DNA from 2 places in the Anaerofustis butyriciformans genome. Region 2 is predicted to be linked to the other one. Evidence: riboswitches for the same ligand, from Rfam matches in the RefSeq annotation. Region 2 holds a riboswitch; the other holds the start of a gene.
What was found. Region 2 has a riboswitch for lysine ahead of V2W16_RS02845 (Na+/H+ antiporter NhaC family protein). Riboswitches for the same ligand answer to the same signal wherever they lie in the genome.

Region 1 (15,422 bases), on a different contig from region 2:
TAGATAGAAAAAATTACTTTTATCCTGACCTTCCAAAAGCATATCAAATATCTCAATATGATGAACCTATTTGTCTTGGAGGATATCTTGATATAACTAAGGAAAGCGGAGAAAAGAAAAGAATAAATATAACAAGAATTCATATTGAAGAAGATGCCGGAAAGCTTATTCATGAAGATTATCAAACATTGCTTGATAATAATAGATGTGGGGTTCCTTTAATTGAAATTGTAACAGAACCTGATATCAGAACGGCGGAAGAAGCGTTATTATTTGCTGAAACAGTAAGAAACAATCTTTTAACTGTAGGAGTTTCTGACTGTAAAATGCAAGAAGGTTCTCTTCGTTTTGATGTAAACTTATCTGTTATGCCAGAAGGTTCAAGTGAGTTTGGTACAAGAACAGAAATGAAAAATCTTAACTCTTTTAGATCATTAAAAAGAGCTATAGAATATGAATATAAAAGACAAGTTAGAGCCGTTGAAAAAGGTGAAGAAATAGTACAAGAAACAAGGAAATGGGATGATGAAAAAGGAAAATCATTCTCTATGAGAAGCAAAGAAGATGCTCATGATTATCGTTATTTCCCTGACCCTGACTTAGTTCCTATTATTTTAACAGATGAAGAAATTGCAGAATATAAAGCTCAAATGCCTGAACTTCCTCAAGCAAAGAAAGAAAGATTTATGGAAGAATATTCTTTAAGTGAATATGATGCAAACTTCTTAGCAGGTTCAAGTGAAATAAGTAATTTCTTTGAAGAAGCAATAAAGGATACTAAAAACATTAAATCTGTTGCAAACTTCTTAATGGGAGATATTTCAGCATACTTAAATAGCAATGAATTAGAATTTGTTGATATTAAATTTACTCCGGCAAATCTTGCTAAACTTATAAACCTTGTTGATAAAGGAGATATAAACTTATCTACTGCTAAAAAAGTTTTAAATGAAATGTTTGAAAGCGGTAAAGATGCTGAAGTAATAGTTGAAGAAAAAGGCTTAAAACAAATGAACGATACAGGAGAAATCAAAGTTATCGTTGAAAAAATTCTAAATGATAATCCTCAAGTTGTTGAAGACTTGAAAGGTGGAAAGAAAAAAGCTGCAGGTTTTGTGGTTGGTCAAGTTATGAGACAAACAAAAGGAAAAGCTAATCCTGGTATTGTAAATCAATTAATTAATGAAATTTTAGGATTATAAAAAAGAGAGCTTTGCTCTCTTTTTTTATTTGTCTTTTAGCATTTCTCCAACGGCTCCGTAAGGATGGATTAATTTAAAATCTTTATCTGTTATATTATTTATTTTCATAACAGTTGCACCTATTATATCAAGAACTATGCTTGTGCAGGTAGTTGATGATGTTGCAACCATTTCTTTGTCGTCAAGTTCTTTTAAAGAATCAAAAGTTATGCAAATATCTGAATTTTTAGCTAAATAAGAATCCTTGTTTTCTGTTATTGCTATTATATATGCTCCAAGTTTTTTAGCTATTGGAATGGAATGCATAAGTTCTTTTGTATTGCCGCTTTTGGAAATAGGTACAAATATATCATTCTCTCTTATTACTCCATATTCTCCGTGAAGTCCATTCATTACGTTTATTGCAATTGAAGGAATATATAAAAAATTATATATATTTGCTGCCCTAAATGCTGCTGTACTGGAAGATCCGCATCCTGCAAATATGATATTCCCCTTACAATTTGCAATTTTATTACTTGCTTTTTCAACTATTTCAAAATTTAAACTTTTTTCTAAATTGTTAACTGCATCGACTTCTCTTTTTAATAATTCTTTTATAGTATTTATATTATTCATAAAGATAACCTCCTTATGTTTTATTTTATCATTATCTTTATTTATTTAAAAGGTTTTTATGCTTTATTTAGTAAAAATATTCAAATATATTATTGAAAAAAAGATAATAATGTTTTATAATATAATTGTAAATACATCGTTATGAATTTTTAAAGGAGATTTTAATTATGAAAGCAGTTGTATTTAGAGGTCCGGAAGATTTTGGCCTAGAAGAAGTTGAAACACCGAAATGTCCAAAAGGAGGAGTTTTAATAAAAGTTGAAGCAGTAGGACTTTGTGGTTCTGATGTTAGAACTTTTAGTTCAGGACACTTTGCGGTTACACCTCCTTATATTTTAGGACATGAGGCAGCAGGAGTTATTTGTGAAAGTGATAACGAAAATTATCCTGTTGGAGAAAAAATTGTTATTAATCCACTTGTTGGATTATGTGGTACTTGTTATTTCTGTACACATGGACTAAAAAATCATTGTGAAAATAAAATAACACTTGGTACAAATTTACCTGGAGGATATGCACAATATACAGCTTTACCAGAAGAATGTTGTACTGATGATACAATAGTTAAAATACCTAGTGATTTTAATGTTGATTTAATTCCTCTTGCAGAAACAACATCAAGTGTTTATTCTGTACAAGAATTTGCAAGAGTAAAAGAAGGGGACGATGTTGTAATTATGGGCGCCGGTCCTCTTGGAAATCTACATAGTGCTATTGCAAAAGCAAGAGGAGCAAGAAAAGTAATTATTTCTGAACCAAATGAATCAAGACTTGAAATGGCTCATAGATTTAAAACTACGGATGTATTTAATAATCCAAATAAAGAAACTTTGGAAGATTGCGTAATGAGAGAAACAGACGGTCACGGAGCTGATGTTGTTATCGTTGCATGCCCTGTTGGATCTGCTCAAGAACAAGCAACTCATCTTGTTAAACCAAGAGGTACTGTAGTTCTATTTGGAGGTCTTCCAAAAGATAATTGTAAAGTTCTTTTCGACAGTAACTTAATTCATTATAAAGAACTTAATGTAGTAGGCGGATTTGCTTATGCTCCAGAAGTATTTGCAAAAGCTGTTGAATTAATCGTTAATAAGAAAATTGATGCTACACAATTTGTAACTCATATTATGCCTTTAAAAGATATTAAAGAAGGTATTAAAGCAATTAAAACAGGGGAAGCAATAAAAGTAGTTTTGAAACCTTTTAATGAATAAAATTAATTAAAAATAAAAAAGATTGTTTTCGGACAATCTTTTTTTATTACAAAAAAAGTAATATTGACATATAATAAAATATGTAGTAAAATTCGACTAATAAATTAATATCCTATTTAACAGGCGTAGTGCCGGGCTTTATGCAACAGTTTGATATATCTGTGGGTTTCATGGATATATTTTTTATTTGGAGGTTATCATCATGAAAAACAATTTAACGGATAAGCAACTTGCAATGAAGGTATCTCTTTGGAGTATGATAGTAAATATATTTTTATCTATAATCAAGGTTGCAGTTGGATTCTTTGGGAAATCATCTGCCCTTATTTCTGACGGTATACACTCTCTTTCTGATGTGTTTAGTACTGTTGCTGTTATGATTGGGATAAATGCCTCAAGTAAAGAATCAGACACTGAACATAGATATGGACACGAAAGAATAGAATGTGTGGTTGGGATGTATTTATCGGCATTTCTAGCAGTCATAGGTTTTGGTATTGGGTATGACGGAATAATAAAAATTATTAATCACAGTACAATAGCCGTTCCTTCAAGCATAGCTTTATATATAGCAGTTTTATCTGTGGTTGTAAAAGAAATGATGTTTAGAGTTACAATGCGAGCAGGAGAAAAAACAGGCTCTACTGCACTTAAAGCAGATGCTTGGCATCATAGGTCTGATGCTTTATCCTCAATAGGTAGTTTTGTCGGTATTTTGGGAGCAAGGTTAGGGTTTACAATACTTGACCCTATTGCATGTATTTTAATTTGTTTAATGATTTTTCAAGCTGCTTATGAAATAGGTAAGGATTGTGTAGATAAAGTGGTAGATAAGTCTTGTGATGAAGATATTGTTAAGGATATGGTTGAAGTTATAAAAAATATTGATGGGGTTTATTCAATAAAGGATATAAAAACGAGACTTTTCGGAAGTAAAAAATATGTTGATATTATAATTTATGTAGACGGAAAGTTATCAGTATATGACGGGCATGCAATAGCAATGAATGTTCATGAAGCAATTGAAAAAGAATTTGAGGGAGTAAAGCATTGTATGGTGCATGTTGATCCTATTTTTATAAATTAAAATTTTTAACTTTTGTAATTTTTTAATTACAAAAGTTTTTTGTTCATTTATGTATAAAAAAAGTAAAAAAAACCTTTATTTCTCTTGATTTTTCTTCTTATTATGGTATACTTATGATTGCTAAAGGCAAAAAAGCCTTTTTTTAATGTTGCAAATTTATTCTTGATAATGATGTGGACTCCATTATAGAGAGTGATTTGTATCGAAGTTTTATATTAAGTCCTGTAGATATAAAGCTTCACCAAGTAATACAGCGGAGGTTGTAAATAATGAGAGTAAAAGTAACACTTGCATGTGAAGAGTGTAAACAAAGAAACTATAATACAATGAAAAATAAAGACAATCCAAAAGAGAGATTAGAACTTAAAAAGTATTGTAGATTTTGCAAGAAACATACTAATCATAAGGAAACAAAATAAGGAGTATGGTTATGGCAAACAGTAAGAAAAATGCTAAAGCCACAAAGAAAAAAGAATTTTTTCTTTTAAGATGGATAAAAGGTATCTCTGAATTTTTTAGAGGGGTTAGTGTAGAACTAAAAAAAGTTACATGGCCAACTAAAGATGAACTTATAAAGCAAACAATTGTTGTAATTGTTATTTGCGGAATACTTACAATATTTATTTGGGGTTTAGATACTGTTTTAGGATTATTAAGAGGTCTTTTGTAGTAGGTAAAAATTATGAGTGAAAATGTTAAACAAATTGAAAGTGATAGCACTAAAGCACTTTGGTATGTAGCACATACTTATTCAGGATACGAAAACAAGGTTAAAGAAAATATCGAAGCCGCAGTTATTCGTAGGAATATGTCTGATGTTATTGAAGAAGTTGTAGTGCCTATGCATAAAGTTGAAGAAACAAAAAACGGAGAAAGAAAAGTTGTTGAAAAGAAAGTATTTCCCGGATATGTTTTGGTAAAAATGTACATGACTGATGATGCTTGGTATATCGTAAGAAATACCAGAGGTGTAACAGGATTTGTTGGACCAGCGTCAAAACCAGTACCTTTAACGGAAGAAGAACTTAGAAATCTTGGCATAATTGAAAAAGAAACAGTGACGACAGACCTTAAGGTTGGAGATGAAATTGAAGTTTTATCCGGACCTTTTGAAAATTATACCGGTATTATCGAAGAAGTAAATATCGATAAAGCAAAATTAAAAGTTAATATATCTATGTTTGGCAGAGAAACACCTGTTGAATTGGATTTTGAACAAGTAAGAAAATTTTAATTGAAAGAAAAGTAGGAGAATAAAAAATGGCAAAGAAAATTGTTGGAATGATAAAATTACAAATTCCTGCTGGAAAAGCTACACCAGCACCACCAGTTGGTCCTGCACTTGGTCAACATGGTGTAAATATCATGGACTTTTGTAAAGCATTTAACGCAAAAACAGAATCACAAGCCGGTCTTATAATTCCGGTTGTAATCAGTGTATATCAAGACCGTTCATATACATTTATTACAAAAACTCCACCAGCTCCAGTATTAATTAAAAGAGCTATCAACCTACAAAAAGGTAGTGGAGAACCTAACAAAAACAAAGTAGGTAAAATTACTAAAGATCAAATTAAAGAAATTGCTGAAATGAAAATGCCTGACTTAAATGCTGCTAATATCGATACTGCTATGAGCATGATCGAAGGTACAGCAAGAAGTATGGGTATTACTGTAGAAGAATAATAACTGGTTATTTATCTCGTATATATGTGGGAGAGGTAAATAAGTATTTAAATTGTAACCACACAGGAGGATATATATTAATGAAAAAAGGTAAAAATTATCTTGCAAAAAAAGAAATGATTGAACAAGGTAAATTATATGATGTAAATGAAGCTGTAGCATTAGTTAAAAAAATGGCAACAGCTAAATTTGATGAAACAATTGAACTTCATGTTAAACTTGGTGTTGACTCAAGACATGCTGACCAACAAGTTCGTGGTGCTATTGTTCTTCCTCACGGAACAGGAAAAACAGTTAGAGTTTTAGTATTTGCTAAAGGTGAAAAAGCTGAAGCTGCTAAAGCTGCTGGTGCTGATTATGTTGGAGCAGAAGAATATTTGGACAAAATTCAAAAAGAAGGCTGGTTCGAATTTGATGCAGTTGTAGCTACACCTGATATGATGGGTGTTGTTGGTAGATTAGGTAGAGTTCTTGGACCTAAAGGTTTAATGCCTAACCCAAAATCTGGAACTGTTACATTTGATGTTGATAAAGCTGTAAATGAAATTAAAGCAGGTAAAGTTGAATACAGACTTGATAAATCAAACATTATTCACGTTGCTATTGGTAAAGCAAGCTTTGGTGAAGAACAAATCGAAGAAAACTTCAATGTTTTAATCGATGCTATCAAGAAAGCAAAACCTGCTGCAGCAAAAGGACAATATTTCAGAAGTGTTACTTTATCAAGCACAATGTCTCCTGGAGTAAAACTTTCTGTTGCAAAATTCTAATTAATATAGTATAATATATTAGCTAAAAATTGAATATTAATTATTCACGATAATTAAAGGGTTTTAACCTTTTAATATATACCGCAGACAGCAGGGGGATATAATCCGTAACAATCCTGCCGAGGTTAAGAAGTGGAGTTATCAAATACTCTTTCTTAACTTGCGGAAAGAGTATTTTTTATGAATAGGAGGAAATGTCGTGTCATCAGAAGCTATTTTAGAAAGCAAAAAAGCCATTGTTGCCGAAATAGTTGAAAAAATGAAAAATGCAGAAGCTTTCGTTTTAGTAGATTATAAAGGTATTAATGTTGAACAAGATACTGCATTCAGAGCAAAAGCAAGAGAATTAAACGTAGATTACAAAATTTACAAAAATACATTCCTTAGATTTGCTGCAAAAGAATGTGGATATGATGAACTTGTTGACGTATTAAAAGGAAGTACAGCAGTTGCTTTTTGTGACGAAGATGTTGTTGCACCAGCAAAAGTTGTTAGCGAATTTGCTAAAGACAATGCTTTAGAATGCTTAACAATTAAAGGCGGTGTGATCGAAGGTAGTGTAGCTAAATTAGAAGAATTACAAAAAATCGCAACATTACCATCAAGAGAAGCATTACTTGCAAAAATGCTTGGAAGCTTACAAGCTCCAATTTCAAACTTTGCATGTGTTATCAATGCTATCAAAGAAAAAATGGAAGAAGACGAACAAGCAAGCGCTTAGTTTTGTCTAGCTAAAGAAATAAGAAAAATAAATAGGAGAAAATTAAAATGAGTGAAAAATTTGATAAAATTATTGAAGAAGTAAAATCTATGTCAGTTTTAGAACTATCTGAATTAGTTAGTGCTTTAGAAGAAGAATTTGGTGTAAGTGCTGCTGCTGCACAAGTAGTAGTTGCTGGTGATGCTGGTGCTGCTGGTGGTGCTGCAGAACAAACAGAATTTGATGTAATCTTAACAGCTGCTGGTGATTCTAAACTTAAAGTTGTTAAAGCTGTTAGAGAAGTAACAGGTTTAGGACTTAAAGAAGCTAAAGAAATCGTTGATAACGCTCCAAAAGCTATCAAAGAAGGCGCTAGCAAAGAAGAAGCTGAAGAAATCAAAGCTAAAATCGAAGAAGTTGGCGGACAAATCGAACTTAAATAGTTTAGATTATAATTTTAAAAGACCACAATTATGTGGTCTTTTTTTGTTTTATATAACTGATGATAATAAAAAAGACGGAATTAAATCCGTCTTATATTTTTAAGTTATTAACCTCTAAGATCATCAAGAAGTTCTGTTTTTTCTTCTGTTTTATCGTCTTTTTGTTTTACGATTTTAGCAGGTGCACCTGCAACTACAACGCCTTCAGGAACATCTTCTGTTACAACACTTCCTGCTGCAACGACACTTCCGTTTCCAATTTTAACACCTTCTAAAACTACAACGTTTCCGCCTATCATACAATCATCTCCAACGATAACAGGTGTTGCTGATGGTGGTTCTAAAACTCCTGCTAGAACTGCTCCAGCACCAATGTGGCTTCTTTTACCTACTGTTGCTCTTGCACCAAGAACTGCATTCATATCAATCATAGATTCTTCGCCGATAACAGCTCCGATGTTTATTGTAGCACCCATCATTATAACGGCATTTTTACCAATTTGTACACCTTCTCTGATGTTTGCACCTGGTTCAATTCTTGCTTCAACTTCATTTGTATCCATCATAGGAATAGCTGAATTTCTTCTATCATATTCCATTCTATAGCTTGTTATTCTATCTTTGTTGCTGTCAATAAAGTCAAATACTTCTTCTTTTTCTCCAAATACAATATAAGAACCTTGTGTTCCGTAATATTCAAGTCCTTCAAGCATATTTTCTACTAAATCACCTTTAACATAAAGTTTTATAGGTGTACTTTTTTGTGCAGCCTTAATGTATTTAGCGATTTCATAAGGGTTTGTTAAGTCAAATTGTTCTTTTAATTTAGCGTTATCCATTATTTTCTCCTTAAATTATATCATTCATTTGGAAATATCCATTTCCTTTATCATATATGTATCTGCCTGCTTTAACTGCTCCCACTGCAAATACTTTTCTTGATAATGCTGTATGTTTTACTTCTATTATTTCATCTTCTCCTGCGAAGATTACTTCATGTTCTCCTACAATAGTACCACCTCTTACAGCATGTATTGTAAGATCGCTTTTTTCTCTTTTAACATCTTTACCATATCTTGAAAATTTGTATTCAAGTTCTTTATTTGAATTTTCTTTTATTACATCTGCAAGCATATAAGCTGTTCCACTTGGAGCATCTACTTTTCTGTTGTGATGTTTTTCTATTATTTCAGTATCAAAATCTTCACAAAGAAGTTTAGCGCCAAGTTCAAGCATTTTGCTTACAACACTTATGCCATAAGAGAAGTTTCCTGTTTTAAATACAGGTATAGTTTTGCTTGCTTCATCTAAATGTTTGTTTGTATCTTCATCAAGACCTGTTGTAGCACATACAAGTGCAATATTGTTTTTTACACAAAAGTCTATTAAACTGTCAACAAGACTAAAATGAGAGAAATCTATTACAATATCTATATCTTCTTTTATTTTATCAAAGGAATCATATATAGGATATTCTTCATTTCCTTTTATGTTTTTATCAAATCCGCATACGATTTGCATATCTTCATATCCTTCGACTATGTTTTTTACATTTTGTCCCATGGCTCCGTTAAAGCCGCTTATCATAACTTTTATCATATTTAGCCTCTTAGATTAAAGAATATTCTTTCAATGTTTTTTCTAATAAATCTCTTTTACTTCCTGTTAGCTCTGTTAAAGGAAGTCTCATATCACCTGTATTAAGTCCCATTATTTTCATGGCAGTTTTTACAGGGATTGGATTACATTCACAGAATAGTGCATCGCACATTGGTAAGATATCAAGTTGTTTTTGAATTGCTGTTTTTATATCTCCATTAAAGAATGCATCTGTTAATGCTACACATTCTTTAGGAATAATGTTTGAACATGTTGAAATTACACCATCTCCTCCAAGAGATAAAACAGGCATGATTTGGTCGTCATTTCCTGAATATAATTCTACATCTTCAGGTAAATCTTTCATTATTCTTGCAACTTGAGATAAGTCTCCACTTGCTTCTTTAAAACCTTTTACGTTTTTTATTTTAGTAAGTTCAATAGCAAGTGATGCAGATATATTTTTACCTGTTCTTGATGGAACGTTATAAACAATAATAGGTACATCTACTCTGTCACTTATATATTCATAACTTTTATAAATTCCTTCATCACTTGATTTATTGTAATAAGGGTTATTGATTAAAACCGCATCAGCACCTCTTTTTGCTGCCATTTCTGTTAAATGAAGAACATGTTCTGTATTGTTTGTTCCTGTTCCTGCAATAAAAGGAACTCTACCGTTTATAACTTCATTTGAAACTTTGAAAATTTGATCTTTTTCTTCATCGGTAACTGTTGGAGATTCTCCTGTTGTGCCACAAATTACAAGACCGTTAATCCCATTTTCTATTTGTGAGTTAATAAGTTCTTCAAGTACGTTATAGTTTACTTTATTATTTTCATCAAATGGAGTAACTAAAGCAGTACTTACACCTTTAAAAATAGACATATTAATTATTTTCCTTTCCAAAGAAATCTTCTTTAATTAAATATTCAGCGATTTGAACTGTATTAGATGCAGCACCTTTTCTTATGTTATCACCTACACACCATAAGTTCATTCCGCTTTCAACAGAAAAGTCTCTTCTTATTCTTCCAACGTAAACTTCATCTCCGCCTGCTGCATCAAGTACAGTAGGGTATTCTGGAACTGAAATATCGTCTTTTACTATTACGCCAGGAGCTTTTCTTAATAATTCTCTTGCCTCTTCAAGGTCAAAAGGTTTTTCAAATTCAAGGTTGATGCTTTCGCTATGACCTACAAAAACAGGTACTCTTACTGTTGTTGCAGTAACTTTTACATCGTAGTCACCAAGAATTTTATGTGTTTCATTAACCATTTTAAGTTCTTCTTTTGTATATCCGTTTTCTGTAAATTCATCAATATGAGGAAGACAGTTATATGCGATTTGAACAGGGTAAAATTCATTTTTACCGCCTTTAACTCCTTCTTCAAGATCTTTTATTCCTTTTAGTCCAGAACCTGCAACTGCTTGATATGTAGAATAAATTACTCTTTTTATTTTATACGCATCATGAAGAGGTTTTAAAACTACCATTGCTTGGATAGTTGAGCAGTTTGGATTTGCGATTATCCCTTTGTTTTTTAAAGCATCTTTTGGATTTACTTCAGGTACAACCAAAGGTACTTCATCATCCATTCTCCATGCTGAAGAGTTATCAATTACAACAACTCCGTTTTTTGCTGCGATAGGTGCATATTTTAAACTTGTTCCTCCGCCTGCTGAAAATAATGCAAAGTCGATATCTTTGTCAAAAGAATGTTCTGTTAATTCTTCAACAGTATATTCATTTCCGTTAAATTTAACTTTTTTTCCTGCTGATCTTATTGATGCCATAGGGTAAAAGTTATTAACATCAATTTTGCTTTCTTCAAGTACTTCAATCATTTTTTGTCCTACAACACCTGTTGCACCAACAACAGCTACATTGTATTTTCCCATAAAAATCCTCCTAAATATTTTTTATAGTGTTATAAAAAATAAAAGTCGACAATGCGACTCATAATACGTAAATAAATCAGTATTAGTGAATAGCACTCCATCAAACTCGATGACAGTCTTAATGCTCTTAACATTAAGCCCGAAAAGACACCCGGTAAAAAGTGCCAATTCTCGGCAAATTTCCCTTTCATTTATTTTCACTTATATTTACCTATATCCAATAAATTACTGATAAAATTTGCACCTCTATTTTAACACTATGATATATAAATTCTATTGTTTTTATTATAGTAATAAATGTGTTTTATTGCAAGCCTTTTATTATAGTTTTGATGTAGTTTTATATTTGAAAATTAAATTTATTAAATCTTTTTTTGAATAATGTTTTAAATATAATTTATTTGCTTTTTTCATAATATTTTCATAATTATTTTTTGTTACATTGATTTTTTTATTTTACTAACAAATAAAGACAAAAAATTTTAAATAAGATTGATATTATTTATAAAAAAAGCGAAAAGAGGAAGAACATAAAAATGGGAAAAACTTTGGTTATTACATCGGGAAAAGGAGGAGTCGGAAAGACTACATCTACTGCAAATATTGGTGTATCCTTAAGTAAGCTGGGGAAAAAGACTGTTGTTATAGATGCTGATATAGGACTTAGAAACTTAGATGTAATATTGGGGCTTGAAAACAGGATTGTTTATACTATTATTGATGTAATTGAAAACAGATGTAGATTAAAACAGGCGCTTATTAAAGATAAACGTTATGATGGATTATACTTGCTTCCGGCTTCGCAAACAAAGGATAAAACTGCAATAAGACCAACTCAAATGAGAAAAATTTGTAAAGAACTTGAAAATACTTTTGATTACATAATAGTTGATTCTCCTGCAGGAATAGAGCAAGGTTTTCAAAATGCGGTTGCCGGTGCAAAAGATGCAATAGTTGTAACCACTCCCGAAGTTTCTGCAGTTAGAGATGCTGATAGAATAATATCCCTTCTTGATGTAAATGGAATAGAAAATACAAAATTAATAATTAATAGAGCAAAAGAAGATATGATGAAAAAAGGTCAGATGATGGATACAAATGACATTTTGGATATTTTAGGTATAGAACTTATTGGAATTGTTCCTGATGAAAAAGAAATTGTTATTTCTTCAAATAGAGGTGAGCCGGTTGCGGGAAAAGAAGATTTAATAACAGGACAAGCGTATATGGATATAGCAAGAAGAATAACAGGGGAAGAAATACCAATAAGAAATATTGTAAAGAAAGAAAATTTGGTAAAAAGGCTTGTTCATAGTCTTGGATTTTAGGAGGAGATATGTTTGATTTTTTTAGGTATAAAACAGATGAAAATAAAAGTAAAGATATAGCAAAAGAAAGACTTCAAAACATTCTAATGAAAGAAAGAACGAATATAACAAATGACAAATTGGAAATGGTAAAAAAAGAAGTTCTTTGCGTTGTAAATGAATATTTTATGGTAGATGAAAGAAGAAGCAAAACTTATCTTACAAAAATGAAACTTGGTAAAGAAAAAAAAGAAGAAAATGTTCTGGTTTCGCTTATGGTTATTAAAAATTAAAAGAGATGTATTTCATCTCTTTTTTTTATTTTTTTCTATTAATTTTGTAATAAATGTTAAAAATAAATTATAATAAGAAAAAAAGGAGAAATGTAATGAAAGAAATATTTACCCCTATCGTTGATATTAGAAGAAAAGTTTTTAAAGAAGTTGCAAAAGTAGCATATGAAAATTTAGATATTGATTTAGAAAATTTAGCAAAAAAAATTGTCATGGAAGAAGATAACAAAATAACTGATAAAAATAGAGAAACGTTATTAATCTTGGAAAGATTAAGACTTGCTTTTGGGCTTGATGCTACAACAGAAAGTAATCCATATAATAAAGAAAAAGATATTGAGAATATAAAAAATGAAAAGAACGTATTAAATCTTCCTCTTGTAAATGTTGTAACTGATGCTTGTATGAAGTGTGAAGAAAATACAGTTTTTGTAACAAATAATTGTAGAGGCTGTTATGCTCATCCTTGTAGTGAAGTTTGTCCTGTTGATGCAATATATTTTGAAAATGGTAAAAGTGTTATTAATAAAGATAAATGTATTAGATGTGGTAAATGTGTTTCCGCCTGCCCTTATAATGCCATTGTAAAATATGATAGACCTTGTAAAGCAGCTTGTGGAGTAAATGCTTATATAAGCGATAATGAAGGTCACGCAAAAATAGATTATGATAAATGTGTTTCTTGCGGGCAATGTATTGTTTCATGTCCTTTTGGTGTAGTAAGTGATAAATCAGAGATTTATCAAACAATAAAATCAATTCAAAACAATAAAAAAGTTATAGCAGAAATTGCTCCTGCTTTTGTTGGACAGTTTGGAAGTGATGCAAGTCCCGAAAAAATAAAAGAAGCACTAATTAAACTAGGCTTTTATGATGTTGTTGAAGTAGCTCTTGGTGCTGATATGGGGGCTGTTGCGGAAGCAAAGCATTTTATTGAAAAAGTTAAAACAGGTAAAGAACCTTTCCTTGCAACTTCATGTTGTCCTTCATGGGCAGTTATGGCAAAAAGAGATTATCCTGATATTGCTCCTTATGTTTCACCTGCTCTTACACCTATGGTTGCATGTGCAAGAATAATAAAAGAAAAGCATCCAGATTCAAAGATTGTATTTATTGGACCTTGTAGTGCAAAGAAATTGGAAGCTAACAGAAGAAGCGTAAAGAGCGATGTAGATTATGTATTAACATTTGAAGAAGTGTATGGAATGTTTGAAGCAAAAGGAATAAGAGTAAGTGACTTAAAAGGTGAACATATGGAAGATGCAACAGCAGCAGGTAGAGGTTATGGATATTCAGGTGGTGTAAGCAAAGCTATTATAGGAGCAATTAAGAAATTTGATCCTGAACTTGAAGTGCCAAATGATAGAGCTGATGGACTTAACGGTTGTAAAAAGATTTTAACTCTTGCGAAAATGGGTAAGAGAGACGGATATTTACTTGAAGGAATGGGATGTCCAGGAGGTTGTGTTGGAGGAATGGGTACTTTGATATCTCAAACAAAAGCAGAAAAAGGAATAAAATCTTTTGAAAATGAAGCCAAATCCAAAGAAGCATATGAAAATGAATATATTAAAGAAATCGGAGAAGAAAATGTCAAAGTTGAACATTAAAATAGGGGATATTACAAAAGAAACAACAGACGCAATAGTAAATGCTGCCAACACCTCTCTTCTTGGAGGGGGAGGTGTTGACGGTGCAATTCATAGAGCTGCAGGAAGGGAGCTTTTAGAAGAATGTATGACTCTTAATGGATGTAGAACAGGAGAGGCAAAGATAACAAAAGGATATAATCTTCCTTCGAAATATGTTATTCATACTGTTGGGCCAATTTATAGGGGAGGAAATAACAACGAAAGCGAACTTCTTAAAAATGCTTATGAAAATTCTCTTAAAGTTGCAGTTGAAAATAAAATAAAGACAATCGCTTTCCCTTCAATAAGTACTGGTGTTTATTCTTATCCATTAAAAGAAGCAAGTGACATTGCCATAAAGACTATATTGAATTTTCTTAAGAAAAACAATTCAATTGAAGAAGTTATAATGGTTTGTTTTGATAATAATACCTATGAGTATTATAAAAATGCATTAGAGAAATATACTAGATAAGCTGGTAATTAAATTTTTACTTAAAATAAATATTTTACATCCAAAATATTTTAGTAGTTTTATATTATTTTAATTATTATAATTTTATTAAAAACATGGTAATAACATGAAACTTGTGGTATCATGTTGAAATCGAAATAAAATTTAATGGAGTAGAATATGAAAAAAATATTAAGTATTGTTTTATCAATTATGATGATAATGGTACCATTATCAAATGTTTTCGCGATAGAATCTGGTAAACAGATGGTTGCTATCGGAGGAGATTTAAATGAGAGCCAAAGAAAAACAGTTTATGATTACTTTGGCGTTAGTGAAGGAAGTGTAGATGAAGTTACTGTAACTCATGATGATGAAAAACAATATCTTGAGGATGTTGATCCATCAAGAATAGGTTCAAACAGTATATCTTCTATTTATATTGAAACACAAAATGAAGGTGCTGGTTTAGATATTGAACTTCATAATATAAACTGGCTAACAGAAGACA
Region 2 (15,422 bases):
TATCAAGTAATTCTGGTACTAATTCAGTTAGCCTAATATATCTTTGAACTTGTCTGCCACTTTCATTATACTCTTTACCTACTTCATCAGCAGTAGTCAACTTCTCGACAGCCTGTCGAGAAGTTAAATCATTTCTTTTTCCTTGATGACTAAGTGCTTCTAATTTCATTTTGTATGCAAAGGCTTTTTCACTAGGCAAAATTTCTTCTCTTTGAATATTGCTATCTACCATTATAATAGTTGCTTCATCATCTGTTAATTCTCTTACTATACAAGGTAAGGTATCTTTATTGGCTAATTCACTTGCCCTTTTTCTTCTATGTCCAGAAATCATTTCATATCTTCCATTAGGCTTTGGTCTTACTAAAGCAGGAACAAGAACTTTATTTTCTTTAATGCTATCTCGCATTTTTTCCATATCTTCATTGTCTATAACCTTAAATGGATGATTTGGAAAATCGTCAATATCTGTAATTTTTATATCAACTACTTTTTCTAAACTAGCAATATTTCTTTCTTCTTCTGTCGTAAAAAGGTCATCTAACTTTGGTAGTGGCATTTTTGATAGGCTCTTTGCCATCGTTAAGCACCTCCTTTGCGAATGAAGAATATGCTTCTGCTACTAATCCATTTTTATCATAAGAGAAAATGCTTTCTCCTTGTGAAGTAGATTCAGCAGTTTTAATAGCACGAGGTATTTGAGTATTATATAACTTTAACATACTCCCATAATTTTCTGTTATCTGTTTCTCTATTTCTTTTGAAAGATTAGTTCTTCTATCAACTAATGTTAATAATGCTCCATCAATTTTTAATTCTGGATTAATTTGTCTTTTAACTTTTGAAATAGTTTTTAATAACTGTGTCATACCTCTCGCTGCAAAATATTGACTTTGAACTGGTATTATTACACTATCTGCACTTGCTAACGCATTTATCGTTATCATTCCTAAACTAGGCATACAATCTAAAATTATATAATCATAGTCTTTTTTTACTTCTGATAAACAATTTCTCATAGTATATTCTCTGCTCATTGCATTTACTAAAGACATTTCTAATGCAGATAAATCCAAACTAGATGGTATTACATCAACATTTTCTTTATGATGTAAAATAGCCTCTTTTATTTTTATTGGCTCATCATTCATTGATTGTTCCATTAAATCTGGTAGTGTAATATTTAACTTTTCTGGTTCATACCATCCACCATAAGTAGTTAAATCGCCTTGTGGATCTGTGTCAACTAACAACACTTTTTTACCTTGCTTTGCTAATGCTACTCCTAAACTAAAAGCAGTAGTTGTTTTCCCAACTCCACCTTTTTGATTAGCGATTGCAATTACTTTGCAATGTGACATCTATTCTCCCTCCTTTCTATAAATTTAGCCACCATAAATAAATATGATGGCTATGTACTCCATTTCTGGCATAAAAAAAGAACTGACTTATTATCAGTTCAAAAACATTATTTTTCTAATATATCAATATATTTTAAAAGTAATTCATCTATAACTTCAGTATTTTTATTTTCATTTATTAATTTCGTTCTCATAACATTTAAGGCGTTTATAATTATTTTTAATTCATAGTCGTCCATCTTTATTTTTCTCTTTTTCATAATGACACCTCCATTAACTATTAAATAATATTATTGTTTAAATTATGTAGTTGAATTAGTCAACCAATACCACTAGACCTTGTATGTGGAAACATATACTACTAAAACAACCTACCATATTTTTGAAGTGTTTTTTTATAAATTTTTGCTATTTTTGACTATTTTTTTGACTTTTTTTAGCACCCTATGTATAGTTGGTTTTCCCTTATTTTATAAGGGTTTAACGCAGTTTTAACAAGCACACACATTCAACGTGCCCTGTCTGAGGGAACATATCAACAGCTCTAACTTTCTTAACTTCATACCCTGCTTCAATAAAGAAAGGTAAATCCCTAATTAGAGAAGTTGCTTTACAGCTTACATAAACAAACTTCTTAGGTTTAAAAGAGATTATTTTGTCTATTGCCTTTGGATGAATTCCCGCACGTGGTGGGTCAAGAATTATAAGATCTGACTCTACATCAATTTTATCAACTTCTTCCAAAACATCACCACATATAAATTTACAGTTATCTATTCCGTTTAATTTTGCATTTACCTTTGCTGCTTCAATCGCCTCAGCAACAATTTCAATACCGTAAACTTCTTTTCCTTTATCGCTTAAAATTTGAGTTATTGTACCTGTACCGCAGTAAAGGTCAAGTATTACATCGCTTTTATCTTCACCGATAAAGTCTTTTACAACACTATATAATTTTTCGCTGCCAAGAGTATTTGTTTGGAAGAATGAAAATGCAGAAATTTTAAAATCAAGCCCCAAGCATTTTTCCATTATATAATCTCTGCCATAAACAATATTTATTTCATCAGCTAAAACAGCATCTGAAAAAGAATCGTTTATAGTATGCATTATTCCTACAATCTCTCCCTTTAAATCTAAGTTTAAAAGAATATCTTTATATTCATTTGTATCGATTTTATCCTGTGATGTAGTAACTAAATTTACAAGTATTTCTCCAGTATATGATGCTTTTCTTATTACTAAATGTCTTAAAGTTCCTTTTTTAGAAAATTTATTGTAATGTTTTATATTTTTTTGAGTGAAATAATTTAAAGTATTAAATAATATTTTTCTGTAATCTTCATCAACAATAAGGCAATTTTCTGTTGAAACTATATTATGATGTTTCCCTTTTTCATGCATTCCAAGACATAACGGTCCGTCCTTTTCCATATCCCCAAAAGAAAACTCCATTTTATTTCTGTATTCTGTCTCTTTTGGAGATGCAATAATAGGAAGAAACTCTTCGTATTCTATACCTGCCTTATCAAAAAGTCCCCTTACATAATTTTCTTTTAATTCAAGTTGCTTTTCATAAGAAATATTTTGGAAAGAACATCCTCCGCATATTCCAAACTTTTCGCACATAGGCTCAATTTCATAATCAGCCTTCTTAATTATTTTGTTAATATTTCCTTCGGCTCTGTTTTTTCTTACTTTCTTTATGAATACTTCAGCAACCTGTCCGGCAAGTCCTCCTTTAACAAGAACCTTTTTATCTTCATAATACCCCATGGATTTTTCCATTGATACATTTTCTGTTATGTTAAGTTCAATTATATCTTTCTTTTTCATATATACCTCTTTTATTTCAATTTAACATCTTTATTTTACATTATAAGACGTAAAATGTAAAATAAAAAACACAGGTTATTTACCCCTGTGTTTTTCTTTCTTCTTTCTTTGTTTCATAGAGAAAAGTTCCTTTTGTCTTTGTCTTGCTTCTAACTTCATATTTTTCTTTACATTAGTTTTTCTTGATTCATATTGTTTCTTTAGAAGCTCTTGTGATTTGGTGGAAATACTTTTCCTATTCATTTCTTTACTAATCATTCTCTTAATTCTTTTAGGATTAGTTACTTTTTTAATGTTACTTTCAAAATTGTAAGCACGATAAAATTTTAATTTAGGATAATGAATGTTATAAAACTCATAAATTTCATTATCTGTAGGCTCTTTTCCAAATGTAGTTTTACAAATTTCAAAAGTCTTATTAAAACGTCTTTCCACTACTCCCACATAAAATGGACTTTCAAAATATACCGTAAGTTTTACCCTTATTTCATCCAAAGAAATCCCTCCTTTTGTTTATTAAACAAAGAACGGACAACCAAGGAGGCAGGTTACTTATAACTATAGTTATGCCCGGACTACCAACCGCGCTGTGTTTTTATCTTTGCAAATTTTATATTATACTTATATATTTTACTTGTCAACAAAAAAAAAGAGGTGTTTTACCACCTCTTTAAATTATTCAGCTTTCAATTTACCAAGAAAAGCTTTCATTCTTTTATTTTCAGAGCTAAATACTTCTTCAGGAGTCCCCTGTTCTTCAATATAACCATTATCCATAAATATTATGTAATCAGCAACTTTCCTTGCAAAATCCATTTCGTGAGTTACAATGACCATTGTCATATGTTCACTTGCAAGGTCTTTTATTACCTTAAGTATTTCTCCAGTAAGTTCAGGATCAAGTGCAGAAGTAGGTTCATCAAAGAATAATATGTCAGGGTTCATTGCAAGAGCTCTTGCAATTGAAACTCTTTGTTGTTGTCCTCCGGATAGTTCGCAAGGATATGCATTTTCTTTATCCTCAAGCCCCATCTTCTTTAAAAGCTCTCTTGCTTCTTTATAAACTTCTTGTTTATTTCTTTTTTGTACTTTAATAGGTGCGTTTGTTATGTTTTTCATAACTGAGTGATGAGGGAATAAATTAAAACTTTGAAATACAAGTCCAAATGTTCCATCATATGAAATTGTACCGCTGTCTTCTTTTTCAAGATTTGTGGCACATCTAAGTAATGTGGATTTACCAGACCCCGAAGGTCCGATTATACAAAGAACTTCTCCTTTATCAACACTTAGAGAAATATCTTTTAAAACTTCAACACCATTAAAACTCTTCTTTAAATTTTTAATTTCAAGTAAACTCATGATATTTCTCCTTATCTATAATAGCTTAATTTCTTTTCAATATATTCCATTACAAAAGCAACAACAAAGTTAAATATATAATAGAAAATTCCTGCTGCTATAAATGCCGCAACTGAAGATTGAGCTGCTGCAATTTGTTTTGCAACGGTAAACATTTCCGGTATTGCTATTACAAATGATAATGAAGTATCTTTTACAAGAGTAATAACTTCATTCGTTGTTGCAGGAAGAATTCTTTTTATTACCTGAGGGAAAATAATAATAAAGAAAGTTTGAACTTTATTATATCCTAGAAGTTTAGCAGCTTCATACTGTCCGTCAGGCATAGATTCTATACCCCCTCTATAAATTTCCGCAAAGTATGCGGCGTAATTTATCGCAAAACCTATTAGTACCGCAACCATTCTATAACTGCTGGAAATCTGCATACCAAATATATAATAAGGTCCCCAAAATACAACCATTAATTGAAGCATTAAAGGTGTTCCTCTCATTATTGATATGTATATTTTAAATAACCATCTAATTGGTGTTATTTTTGACATTCGTCCAAAAGCTATAATTAAACCCAAAGGAAGAGAAAAAATCAAAGTTAGGACAAATATCTCAATAGAGGTTATCATCCCACTGCTTAATTCACTAAACATTGTTCCTAAATCCATACAGTCATACTCCTAATAATTTTAATCTATGTTATTTACCGATACAAAGTGAACCAGGTACACCGAAATCAGCATATTTTTCTGCTATTTTATCTATAGTACCATCTTTTGCCATTTCATCTAATGTTGCTTGAACTTTATCTCTAAGTTCTGTATTGCCTTTTTTAAATCCAACTGCGTATTGTTCAGAAGAAATAATTTCATCTAAAATAATAAATTCAGATGCTTTTCCTCTTGAGTTAATTTGATAATTTGCTACGCCAATATCCATTGCTATTGCGTCACAAGCACCTGCTTCTAAATCCATAAAAGCAGAATTATAGTCTGCAACTTCTGTAAGTGTTGCAAAAGTTGCTGCTAAATCTTTTTGATCTCCTTGTAATGCTGCTAAAGCTGAAGAATCTTTTTGTGTTTCAACTGTTTTACCTTTTAGTCCAGCAAAATCAGTAATTCCTGAGCTTTTTGAAACAACAACTACTTGTTTATTATCTATATAAGGTTCAGTCCAAGTATAATCATCTTCACGACCATTCATTGTAAAACCATTCCAAATACAATCTATTGTTCCAGAATCAATTTCCATATCTTTTGAATCCCAATCAACAGGTTGTTTTACAAGTGTCCAACCATTTCTATCACAAACTTCTTGTGCTAAATCCAAGTCAAAACCTACATAATTTCCATCAGAATCTTTATATCCATAAGGTGGAAATTCTGCATCAAAACCTACAACAAAAGTATTCTCATCGTTTTTTACTTCTGATTCCTTGCTTCCACAACCTGTTAAAGTCATGCCCGCAATTAAAATCAAAGCAAGTAATACTACAAATTTTTTCTTCATAATAAGTACCCCTTTAAATTTAATTTATTATATAAAAATAGTTATTTTATTTTAACATAATTTCAGATTGTTTGCAATATTCAAACAATTTATATTGCAATATAAAAAAGAACAAGAAGGATTAATCCAACTTGTTCTTTTTATTTTTTTCACTTATTTCTTATTAGTTTAATTTATTCTTCTTAATTAATACAAAACTTATTGTTACAGAAGCAATAGCTGAAAGAACAAATAATGAAGTCCATAAAGCTATATTATTTTCATCAGCTGTGTTAACTGTTTCAACACTTCTGCTTTGAGCATTATTATCACTACTTTGACTTTGTGAAGCTATAGCAGAATCTTCTGATTTACTTACTTCTACATTACCTTTATCATCTGATGAACCGGTATTATCATTATTATTTGATATAACATTATTACTATTACTATCATTATCGTTTGTATTGTTAGCATCATCTTTTGGATCATCTGTTGTAGATGTACTATTGTTATTATTATTGTCTGCATCGTTTAATGCAATAACATAAGGAGAGAATCCATCAACATCTATTTTTACTTGACCATCTTCTACTTTAGCTTTAAATGTTTCTGTAAATACTACGCCATCAACTTCAGCAAAATGAAGTACAACAACCTCTTCATTATTGTATTTTTCATCTACATTAAAACCAAGTGAAACACTTTGTCCTTCTTCTAATTCATTACTTAAAGAAATATCATATACACCTAAAATTGTATTATTTTCTACTCCTGCAGTTAATTGATCATAATGACTATCTTGTTCGTTAATTTCTTCAACTAATAACTCTGTATCAGTAGGTAAAACACCATCAACAAAGATACCTGTATCTTTATCTTCAAGTTGTTGTTCTATAACTTCAACTTTATTATCTTCATTACCGTTATTAGATGAACCGTCTGTATTTCCTTGATTATCACCTTCTTCAGGTTTTGTAACATCTCCGCCATCACCTGATTGATCTCCATTGTCAGGATCAGTCACAGATGAACCAGAATCACCACCGCCTTGAGAAGTGTTGTCATCTTTATCAGGATTAGTAACTTCACTATTATCATTATCTTCTTTCACAACAACATTAACTGTTGCAGTAGCACTCTTTGTAGAATCAAGAGTTGAAACGGCTTTAACTGTTATTGTTTTAGCTGTTTCATCTGAAGCAATTTTTAATAAACCTGTAGAACTTATTTTTGTATCAGAGCTTTTTTGTCCGCTTATACTCCATTTTACTGTTTGAGCAGGACTTCCAGTTCCTGTTACAGAAACACCAAAAGTTTTACTACTTCCTTGCTCTAAATCAATAGTTGTTGGATTAATAGCAACTTTACTTACAGTTACAGGGTCTTTTACTGTTATTTTTTGAGTAACATTTTTTGTAACTCCGTCATATGTATAGCTAATTGTTATGCTTGTTGTTCCTGTTTTTAAAGCAGATGTTGAATATTTTACATTTTTTGTAACATCACTTGTACTTCCATCACTGAATTTTGCCTTTACAACCATTCCTGTTGCATCAAAAGTTTCTCCAGCTGTGTATGTTGTTTTCTTTGGTGCAGTTGAAATTGAAATTGATGACAATGTTTTACTTACAGTCGCGCTTCCATTATTTACAATAGTAACATAATCAGAAGAAATATAAGCATACATATTATCAAAATCATATTTACCACTACTGCTTATTGCTGTTCTACCTGAATTTAACGCAGGTTCACTTTGAATTTTGTAGAATGAATTTGTAGCTTTTGAATTTAAAATTAAAACAGCATAATTTGAATATGTATCAGTATTATATAATACTTTACCTGATGTGCTTGCACTGTTTCTTACATTAACACTATTATGAACTGTATTAATTGTATCTTTTATACCAATCGTATATTTTCCTTCGTCTTTTCTTCCACCATTTTTATCTAAAGAATATGCCATATTTGCAGCTTTTTCACCCCAATATGGGTCAGAAGCATAGCTCACGTTAATACCGCTTCCTTTATTACCTAAAAATCCACCTTTCATTCTCCAGTCATTTGGATTAAGATAACCTTTTGACATATAAGATTCAGTAAATTGTTTTATACATTCATCAATACTTGCATATGTATTAGCACTTGTTCCAGGAGAACTATCAACGGCATTTAAACCAAATAAGTTATTTTTTTCTTTACAAATTGTACTTGTTCCCCATGCACTTTCATTACCGGCTACACCAATAGATAAAAGAGCATTTACACCATATGTATTTTGATATTTTAAGAATGTACTTGCAGTATTTTTCATCTTTGAAGAAGATGATGTATAATCACTTATTCTTACATTTAATAATGTATTTAATGAACTTGAACTATATGATGTTTCACTTCTTAAAGGAAGGTATTGAAAATAATTATAGTATGGATTACTTTTATTTACAGAATTTGTACGTACACCTTTAGTATAATCATTAAGCATAGTACTATAACTTGTATAGAAATAATGTCCATCATAACTATAATAAGTCGTTCCGCTCTTCAAATATGATGGAGCTTTGCCATTATCCAAAGATGTAGCATGTCCAGGTGTAGTCATATCACATGTAATATAATGAATAAGTCTTCCACCTGATACTTTATAACAACTTGAAGATTTTGCACTAGAAAAATCAATAACTTGTACATCATCGGCATCTACCCAACCAACAACACCTGAAAGCATGAATTTAACTTTTCCGTTACTTGTTCCTAAATAAGCCGCATCTGCACCATAAGCACCATTAGTATATCCGGAAACGCCAGTTGAAACTTCTGTATAATTAGTTACTGCATTACCTTTTGTTCTAAAGTTTACAATTTTTACAGAAGAACTTCTTGCACTAAAAGTTGAAACTCCGTTACTTTCAACTTTTCCACTATCGTCGTCTTCTACATTAAAAACATCCCCATCAGTGTCTACACCAGTAGCCTGATCAAGTTTTGTTTGGTTTTCGTCTTCTAATCCCGAAGCAGCATTTACAACACCGAAATTTTGAAAACTAAAAACCATTAATAAACATAAAATTGTTAAAATAAAAGTTCCTAAATTTTTTCTTATTTTTGTCACGGTCGTACCCCCCTTAAAGCTTAATCCTCTTTAGACAATAATCTACAATAAATATATCATTTTTTCCATTTTTTTTCAATTAAAAGTTACATAATACACACAAATTTCACATAAAAAAATAACTATATACTATATATTGTACATATATTACATACAAACACAATCGTAAATATAGTTATTACATTTTTATATATTGTTTGTAACATTATTTTTATATAAAATATTTGTTATATATAAAAATAATGCAAAAACCTCCTTACTTTTTAGTCATTTTAAAAGATATATAACTTTATATTCTGTAAAATTTTTATTTCATTAAAACTTACTATTCGTTAAATATTAATATATGTATACTATCACCTACCCTATCTTACTATCTGAAATATCATATAAGCTTATATATATTTCAAACATATAATTATTTTTAAATAAAAAAAAGCATCATTAAATGATGCTTTTTATTGTATTTGAAATATTTTTATTATTTATTTTTAGTTATATTCTTTATAGCATATAAAACAGCTACCATTAGTACTATACCAATAGGAAGTGATACCCATGCTGTTTGAACAAAACCTGCAATAATGTATGTTACAAAGGATACGGCTGCTACAGTCATAGCATAAGGAAGCTGAGTCGATACATGATTGACATGATCACATCTTGCACCGGCTGAAGACATAATTGTCGTGTCGGAAATAGGAGAACAATGGTCTCCACATACAGCACCGGCCATACATGCAGAAATTGATACGATCATTAGTTGAGGATTTGAATTAGCAAATACAGAAACTACTATCGGAATAAGTATACCAAACGTTCCCCAAGATGTACCCGTTGCAAAAGATAAAAAACATCCAACCAAAAATATGATTGCCGGCAAAAAGTTCATTAAAGAAGCTGCGTTATTTTGCATCATACCTCCAACAAATTCAGCAGCTCCCAAACTATCTGTCATAGCTTTCAATGTCCAAGCAAAAGTCAAAATCAAAATAGCAGGAACCATAGCTTTAAACCCTTCTGGAATACAATCCATACATTCATTGAATTTCAAAACTTTTCTTGCAACATATAAAATAACAGTTATAAACAAAGCAAATATACTACCTATAGATAATCCCACAGATGCATCACTGTTTGAAAAGGCTTCTATAAATCCTGCTCCGGAAAACAAACCGCCAGTATAAACCATTCCAATAATACAACATATTATAAGAGAAATTATAGGAATAACCAAATCTATTACTTTGCCCTTTTCATTTACATCACTATATTCTTCTTCAACAAACCCCGAATTTAAAATAGAATGCAAATCTCCTTTTGATGCATTTTCCTCATGTTTTTTCATAGGACCATAATCAAATTTGAGTAAAACCAAAGAAATCATCATTGTAATTGTCAAAAATGCATAAAAGTTAAAAGGAATTGCCTGAATAAATACAGAAAACCCATCTTCCCCCGGAACAAATCCAGTCACAGCAGCAGCCCATGAAGATATAGGAGCAATAATACAAACAGGAGCTGCCGTAGCATCTATAAGATAAGCAAGCTTTGCTCTTGATACTTTATGTTTATCTGTTATTGGTCTCATAACGCTACCAACAGTCAAACAATTAAAATAATCATCTATAAAAATTAATACACCTAATAAAATCGTTGCTAGTTGAGCACCTGCACGTGTTTTTATTTTTTTACTTGCCCAGTTACCAAAAGCAGCAGAACCGCCTGCTTTATTCATTAAGGCAACCATTCCTCCAAGAACAACAAGGAAAATTAAAATACCTACATTGTAACTGTCTGAAAGAACAGCAATAATACCATCATTTAATACATGAGTTACAGTTCCTTCAAAACTACCTGCAGCATAAAAAATACCGCCAAAAACAATACCTATAAATAATGAACTGTAAACTTCTTTTGTAATAAGTGCAAGAACAATAGCAATAATTGGAGGAACTAAAGACCAGAAAGTTGCATACATAGCTGGTTTAGCTGCTTCAGTTGTTTCTGCACCTAAGATTGGGAATACTAACATTAAAATAAGCATAAAGCTAGCAATACCCGTCATTAATTTCTTCTTTGAAATTTTCATAGTACACCCCTTCAATTTTATTTAAATTATGTAAATAAATACAAATAAAAAAGCCTTAAATGACATCACTTTAGGACGCATTCATGGCAAAATAAATTTACTATAGATAGCGCTCCACAATCGTGACAGTATATTACATATTATATAATATACCAGAATATAAATTATTTGGGTAATTTATACTCTTCGGCAGTATCCCCTTTCCTTTATATAAATCCCAAAATACAATATAAAGTACTGATGAACACCGCACCTCTATCATTTTTATATATTTACCTTTCTTTTTTAACATTTTTACATAATATTGTCAAGTTATATTTTATATATAATAAATTTATCAAAAAATTTTCTTTTTCCCACTTAACATTATATAGTCATCTTTGTTTTCCTTATAAATTTCAAACCCATATTTTAAATATAAATCCTTTGCATAATTATCTTTACTTACAGATAAAGATACATTATTATACATTGGTCTTAAATTTAGTAAAAATATTTTTAATAAATTTTCTCCAATACCTTTATTTCTGTAACTTTTTTCTACAGACATACATAATTCAGGAATCTCTTTCGAAACATATCCATATCCATGTATATTATCATCAAACAATATGCTCCAAATCATAGCAATAATTTTTCCTTTATGTTCACATACATAACAAATATCTTTATTTAATTTGAAATTCTCATAATATATTTTAATATTTGGATCTTTTAAAATATCTTTTGAAATTGTAATATTATTTCCAACATAAATTGCATAATAAGTAAAATCTTTCAAAAAAGATACTTCATTACTTTTTATTTTTCTTATCTTATAGTCTTTATTCATATATTTAACCTTCAAAAAAAGGCACTTTTATAAGTGCCTTTTTTTAATATTTATTTTTTAGAATTTTTTATTCTTGCTTGAGCAGCCGCTAGTCTTGCAATAGGAACTCTAAATGGAGAACATGATACATAGTCAAGTCCTACACTATCAAAGAATTCTATACTTGCAGGATCCCCACCTTGTTCACCACAAACACCGCAGTGAAGCTCAGGATTAACTGATCTACCTTTTTTAACTGCCATATCAACAAGTTGACCAACACCTTCAGTATCAATTGTTGCAAATGGATCTTTAGGGAAAATACCTTTTTCAATATATTCTTTAATATAAACTCCGGCATCATCTCTACTAAATCCATATGTCATTTGTGTTAAGTCATTTGTACCAAATGAATAGAATTCAGCAACTTTTGCAAGTTGATCAGAAGTTAAAGCAGCTCTTGGTATTTCAATCATAGTACCAACTTTGTAATCAATTTTAATTCCTGTTTCTTTAAATATATCATTTACAGTTTCTCTTATTCTGTCAATTACATATTTAAGTTCTAAATAACTACCTGCTAAAGGCACCATTATTTCAGGAGTAATATCTAAATTATCTTCTTGTTTTGCTTCAATTGCAGCCATTATAATAGCTCTTGTTTGCATATTTGCAATTTCAGGATAAGTAACAGCAAGTCTACAACCTCTATGACCAAGCATTGGGTTTAGTTCATGAAGTTCATTTACTCTTGCTTTCAATTCTTCAAATGTTAATCCCATATCTTTTGCAAGTTGCTTGATATCTTCATCTTCTTTAGGAAGGAATTCATGTAGTGGTGGGTCAAGAAGTCTGATAACAACTGGTTTTCCGCCCATTGCTTTGAATAATCCTTTGAAATCATTCTTTTGCATTGGTAAAATTTCAGCTAAAGCTTCTTCTCTTTGAATTAATGTTTTAGCACAGATCATTTTTCTAAAAGCAAAAATTCTATCAGCTTCAAAGAACATATGCTCTGTTCTACATAATCCGATACCTTCTGCACCATAATTAGCAGCAACAGTTGCATCTTTTACTGTATCTGCATTTGTTCTTATCTTAAGTCTTCTTATTTCATCAGCCCATTCCATTACTTTATTAAAGTCATCTGATAAAACAGCATCTACAGTCTTAATTTTTCCTTCGTATACATTACCTGTTGAACCGTTTATTGATAAGTAATATCCTTCATAGAATATCTTACCGCCTATTTCAACATATTTTTCTTCTTCGTTAACATGGGCAGCTTCACAACCGGCTACACAACATTTACCCATACCTCTGGCAACAACTGCAGCATGAGATGTCATACCTCCTGTAGCAGTTAAAATACCATTTGCAGAGTTCATTCCTTCAATGTCTTCAGGAGAAGTTTCTTTTCTAACAAGTAGTACCTCTTCGCCTCTTTCTTTTGCTTCAACAGCGTCTTCTGCTGAGAAGTAAATTTTACCGCATCCAGCACCAGGAGAAGCAGGAAGACCTTTTGTCAAAGGAATTGCTTTTGCTAACTCATCAGCATCAAATCCTTTATGTAATAATTGATTTAATGTAGAAGGCTCAAGTCTTAAGATAGCTTCTTCTTTTGTAATCAAACCTTCTTCAACCATATCTACTGCAACTTTTAATGAAGCTTGAGCAGTTCTCTTTCCTGAACGTGTTTGAAGTAAGTATAATTTACCTTCTTCAATTGTAAATTCAATATCTTGCATATCTTTGTAATGATTTTCCAAAAGTTTACATGCATTTATAAATTCTTCGTAAACTGAAGGCATTACATCTTTTAAAGTATCAATATGTTGAGGTGTTCTAATACCAGCAACAACGTCTTCACCTTGAGCGTTCATCAAAAATTCACCGAAAATTTTATTTTCACCTGTTGCAGGGTTTCTCGTAAATGCAACACCTGTTCCTGATGTTTGACCCATATTACCGTAAACCATTGATTGAACGTTTACAGCAGTACCAATACGATTTGGTATATCATTTAATTTTCTATAAGCAATAGCTCTTGGATTATTCCATGATTTAAAAATAGCTTCAACAGCAGCCATTAATTGTTCTTTTGGATCATCTGGGAATTCATATCCTTTTTGATCTAAGAATAATTCTTTGTATTGTTTTACAACTTGTTTTAAATCAAAAGTTGTAAGTTCGGTATCATATTTATAACCTTGTTGTTTTTTCCTTGTTGTAAGAATATCTTCGAATAAATTTCTATTCATTCCAAGTGCAACATCACAAAACATTTGTATAAAACGTCTATAACTATCATATGCAAATCTTTCGTTTCCTGTTTTCCTTGCTAAAGCTTCAACTGTTCTGTCGTTTAAACCTAAGTTTAATATTGTATCAAGCATTCCAGGCATTGATATCTTTGCTCCAGAACGAACTGAAACCAACAATGGATTTTCAACCCCGCCAAACTGTTTTCCTGTTATTTGTTCAAGTTCAGCTAATTTTTCATAAATCTGATTGACAATTTCTTTGTCAATTTCACAACCTGTTTTGTAATAATCTATACAAGCCTCTGTTGTAATTGTAATACCTTGTGGTACTGGTAAACCTATACTTGTCATTTCTGCCAAGTTTGCTCCTTTACCACCAAGTAAATCTCTTTGGCTTGCATTTCCTTCTTTAAAGGCATAAACAAATTTTTTAGCACACATTTTTAACCATCCTCCTCAATAAATGTTTATGACATTACACAGTAAAAAACTGTAATATTTATAATAAGCTGTAAAACAGCATATTAACTAATTTTTATATTGAACTTCAAATCCCTCATAGGCCGGAAGTCTTTTTTCATGAAATCTTTTTAAGATTTCTCTTGCTTCATATGCAATAACACCATTTTGTTTTTTATGTCTTGCAAAATATCTTAAATTTTCCAAAGCTTCGTTTGTGTTAAAACCTGTTCTAAGACAAATAACACTTGCTGAATATTTAAGTTCATAACTTCCGTTTTTACATTGTTCAAGTAAAAACTCTTTATACTTATCAAAATCTTCCAACATAATATCGATAATAGTCATAATATCTTTATTGGTAATGTTTGCATCAACGATACGTTTTTGCTCCAAACATCTTGCTCTGTAATCTATTTTTTCTTTAAAAAGTTCAAGTATATCCCCTTTTTCCTCTATTTGTTCTCTAGTCATAGGCTCAATAGTTTTTTTCTTTTCTATTTTCTTTCTAAGCCTTAACTGTTTTTTTTCTTCTTTTTCTCTGTTATGCATGTTGATAATATCTTTTAATGACATACTTTTCTCCTCTAAATATATAATTTAAACTTTTACATTAATTATTAATATTATTTTACTATAT

Region 1: another riboswitch for lysine. It lies ahead of V2W16_RS09780 (aspartate-semialdehyde dehydrogenase); the one in region 2 lies ahead of V2W16_RS02845 (Na+/H+ antiporter NhaC family protein).

The regions. Positions count from the first base shown of each region.
Region 1 covers NZ_JAYFFH010000008.1:24,963-40,384, forward strand. Annotated here, with positions in the region: gene gatB (Asp-tRNA(Asn)/Glu-tRNA(Gln) amidotransferase subunit GatB) at 1-1,202, shown strand, start outside; gene V2W16_RS09715 (SIS domain-containing protein) at 1,227-1,820, opposite strand; gene V2W16_RS09720 (alcohol dehydrogenase catalytic domain-containing protein) at 1,988-3,034, shown strand; gene V2W16_RS09725 (cation diffusion facilitator family transporter) at 3,237-4,121, shown strand; gene rpmG (50S ribosomal protein L33) at 4,391-4,540, shown strand; gene secE (preprotein translocase subunit SecE) at 4,552-4,791, shown strand; gene nusG (transcription termination/antitermination protein NusG) at 4,804-5,355, shown strand; gene rplK (50S ribosomal protein L11) at 5,382-5,807, shown strand; gene rplA (50S ribosomal protein L1) at 5,888-6,577, shown strand; ribosomal protein L10 leader region at 6,641-6,765, shown strand; gene rplJ (50S ribosomal protein L10) at 6,777-7,298, shown strand; gene rplL (50S ribosomal protein L7/L12) at 7,346-7,720, shown strand; gene dapD (2,3,4,5-tetrahydropyridine-2,6-dicarboxylate N-acetyltransferase) at 7,828-8,559, opposite strand; gene dapB (4-hydroxy-tetrahydrodipicolinate reductase) at 8,570-9,319, opposite strand; gene dapA (4-hydroxy-tetrahydrodipicolinate synthase) at 9,330-10,211, opposite strand; gene V2W16_RS09780 (aspartate-semialdehyde dehydrogenase) at 10,213-11,226, opposite strand; lysine riboswitch at 11,309-11,483, opposite strand; gene minD (septum site-determining protein MinD) at 11,763-12,554, shown strand; gene V2W16_RS09790 (cell division topological specificity factor MinE) at 12,563-12,826, shown strand; gene V2W16_RS09795 (4Fe-4S dicluster domain-containing protein) at 12,922-14,436, shown strand; gene V2W16_RS09800 (O-acetyl-ADP-ribose deacetylase) at 14,417-14,932, shown strand; gene V2W16_RS09805 (DUF1002 domain-containing protein) at 15,092-15,422, shown strand, end outside.
Region 2 covers NZ_JAYFFH010000001.1:564,961-580,382, forward strand. Annotated here, with positions in the region: gene V2W16_RS02800 (ParB/RepB/Spo0J family partition protein) at 1-580, opposite strand, end outside; gene V2W16_RS02805 (ParA family protein) at 537-1,361, opposite strand; gene V2W16_RS02810 (hypothetical protein) at 1,469-1,621, opposite strand; gene rlmD (23S rRNA (uracil(1939)-C(5))-methyltransferase RlmD) at 1,842-3,197, opposite strand; gene V2W16_RS02820 (YjdF family protein) at 3,273-3,692, opposite strand; gene V2W16_RS02825 (amino acid ABC transporter ATP-binding protein) at 3,873-4,559, opposite strand; gene V2W16_RS02830 (amino acid ABC transporter permease) at 4,571-5,221, opposite strand; gene V2W16_RS02835 (amino acid ABC transporter substrate-binding protein) at 5,253-6,062, opposite strand; gene V2W16_RS02840 (glucosaminidase domain-containing protein) at 6,226-9,156, opposite strand; gene V2W16_RS02845 (Na+/H+ antiporter NhaC family protein) at 9,638-11,248, opposite strand; lysine riboswitch at 11,348-11,514, opposite strand; gene V2W16_RS02850 (GNAT family N-acetyltransferase) at 11,586-12,080, opposite strand; gene ppdK (pyruvate, phosphate dikinase) at 12,131-14,764, opposite strand; gene V2W16_RS02860 (hypothetical protein) at 14,852-15,358, opposite strand.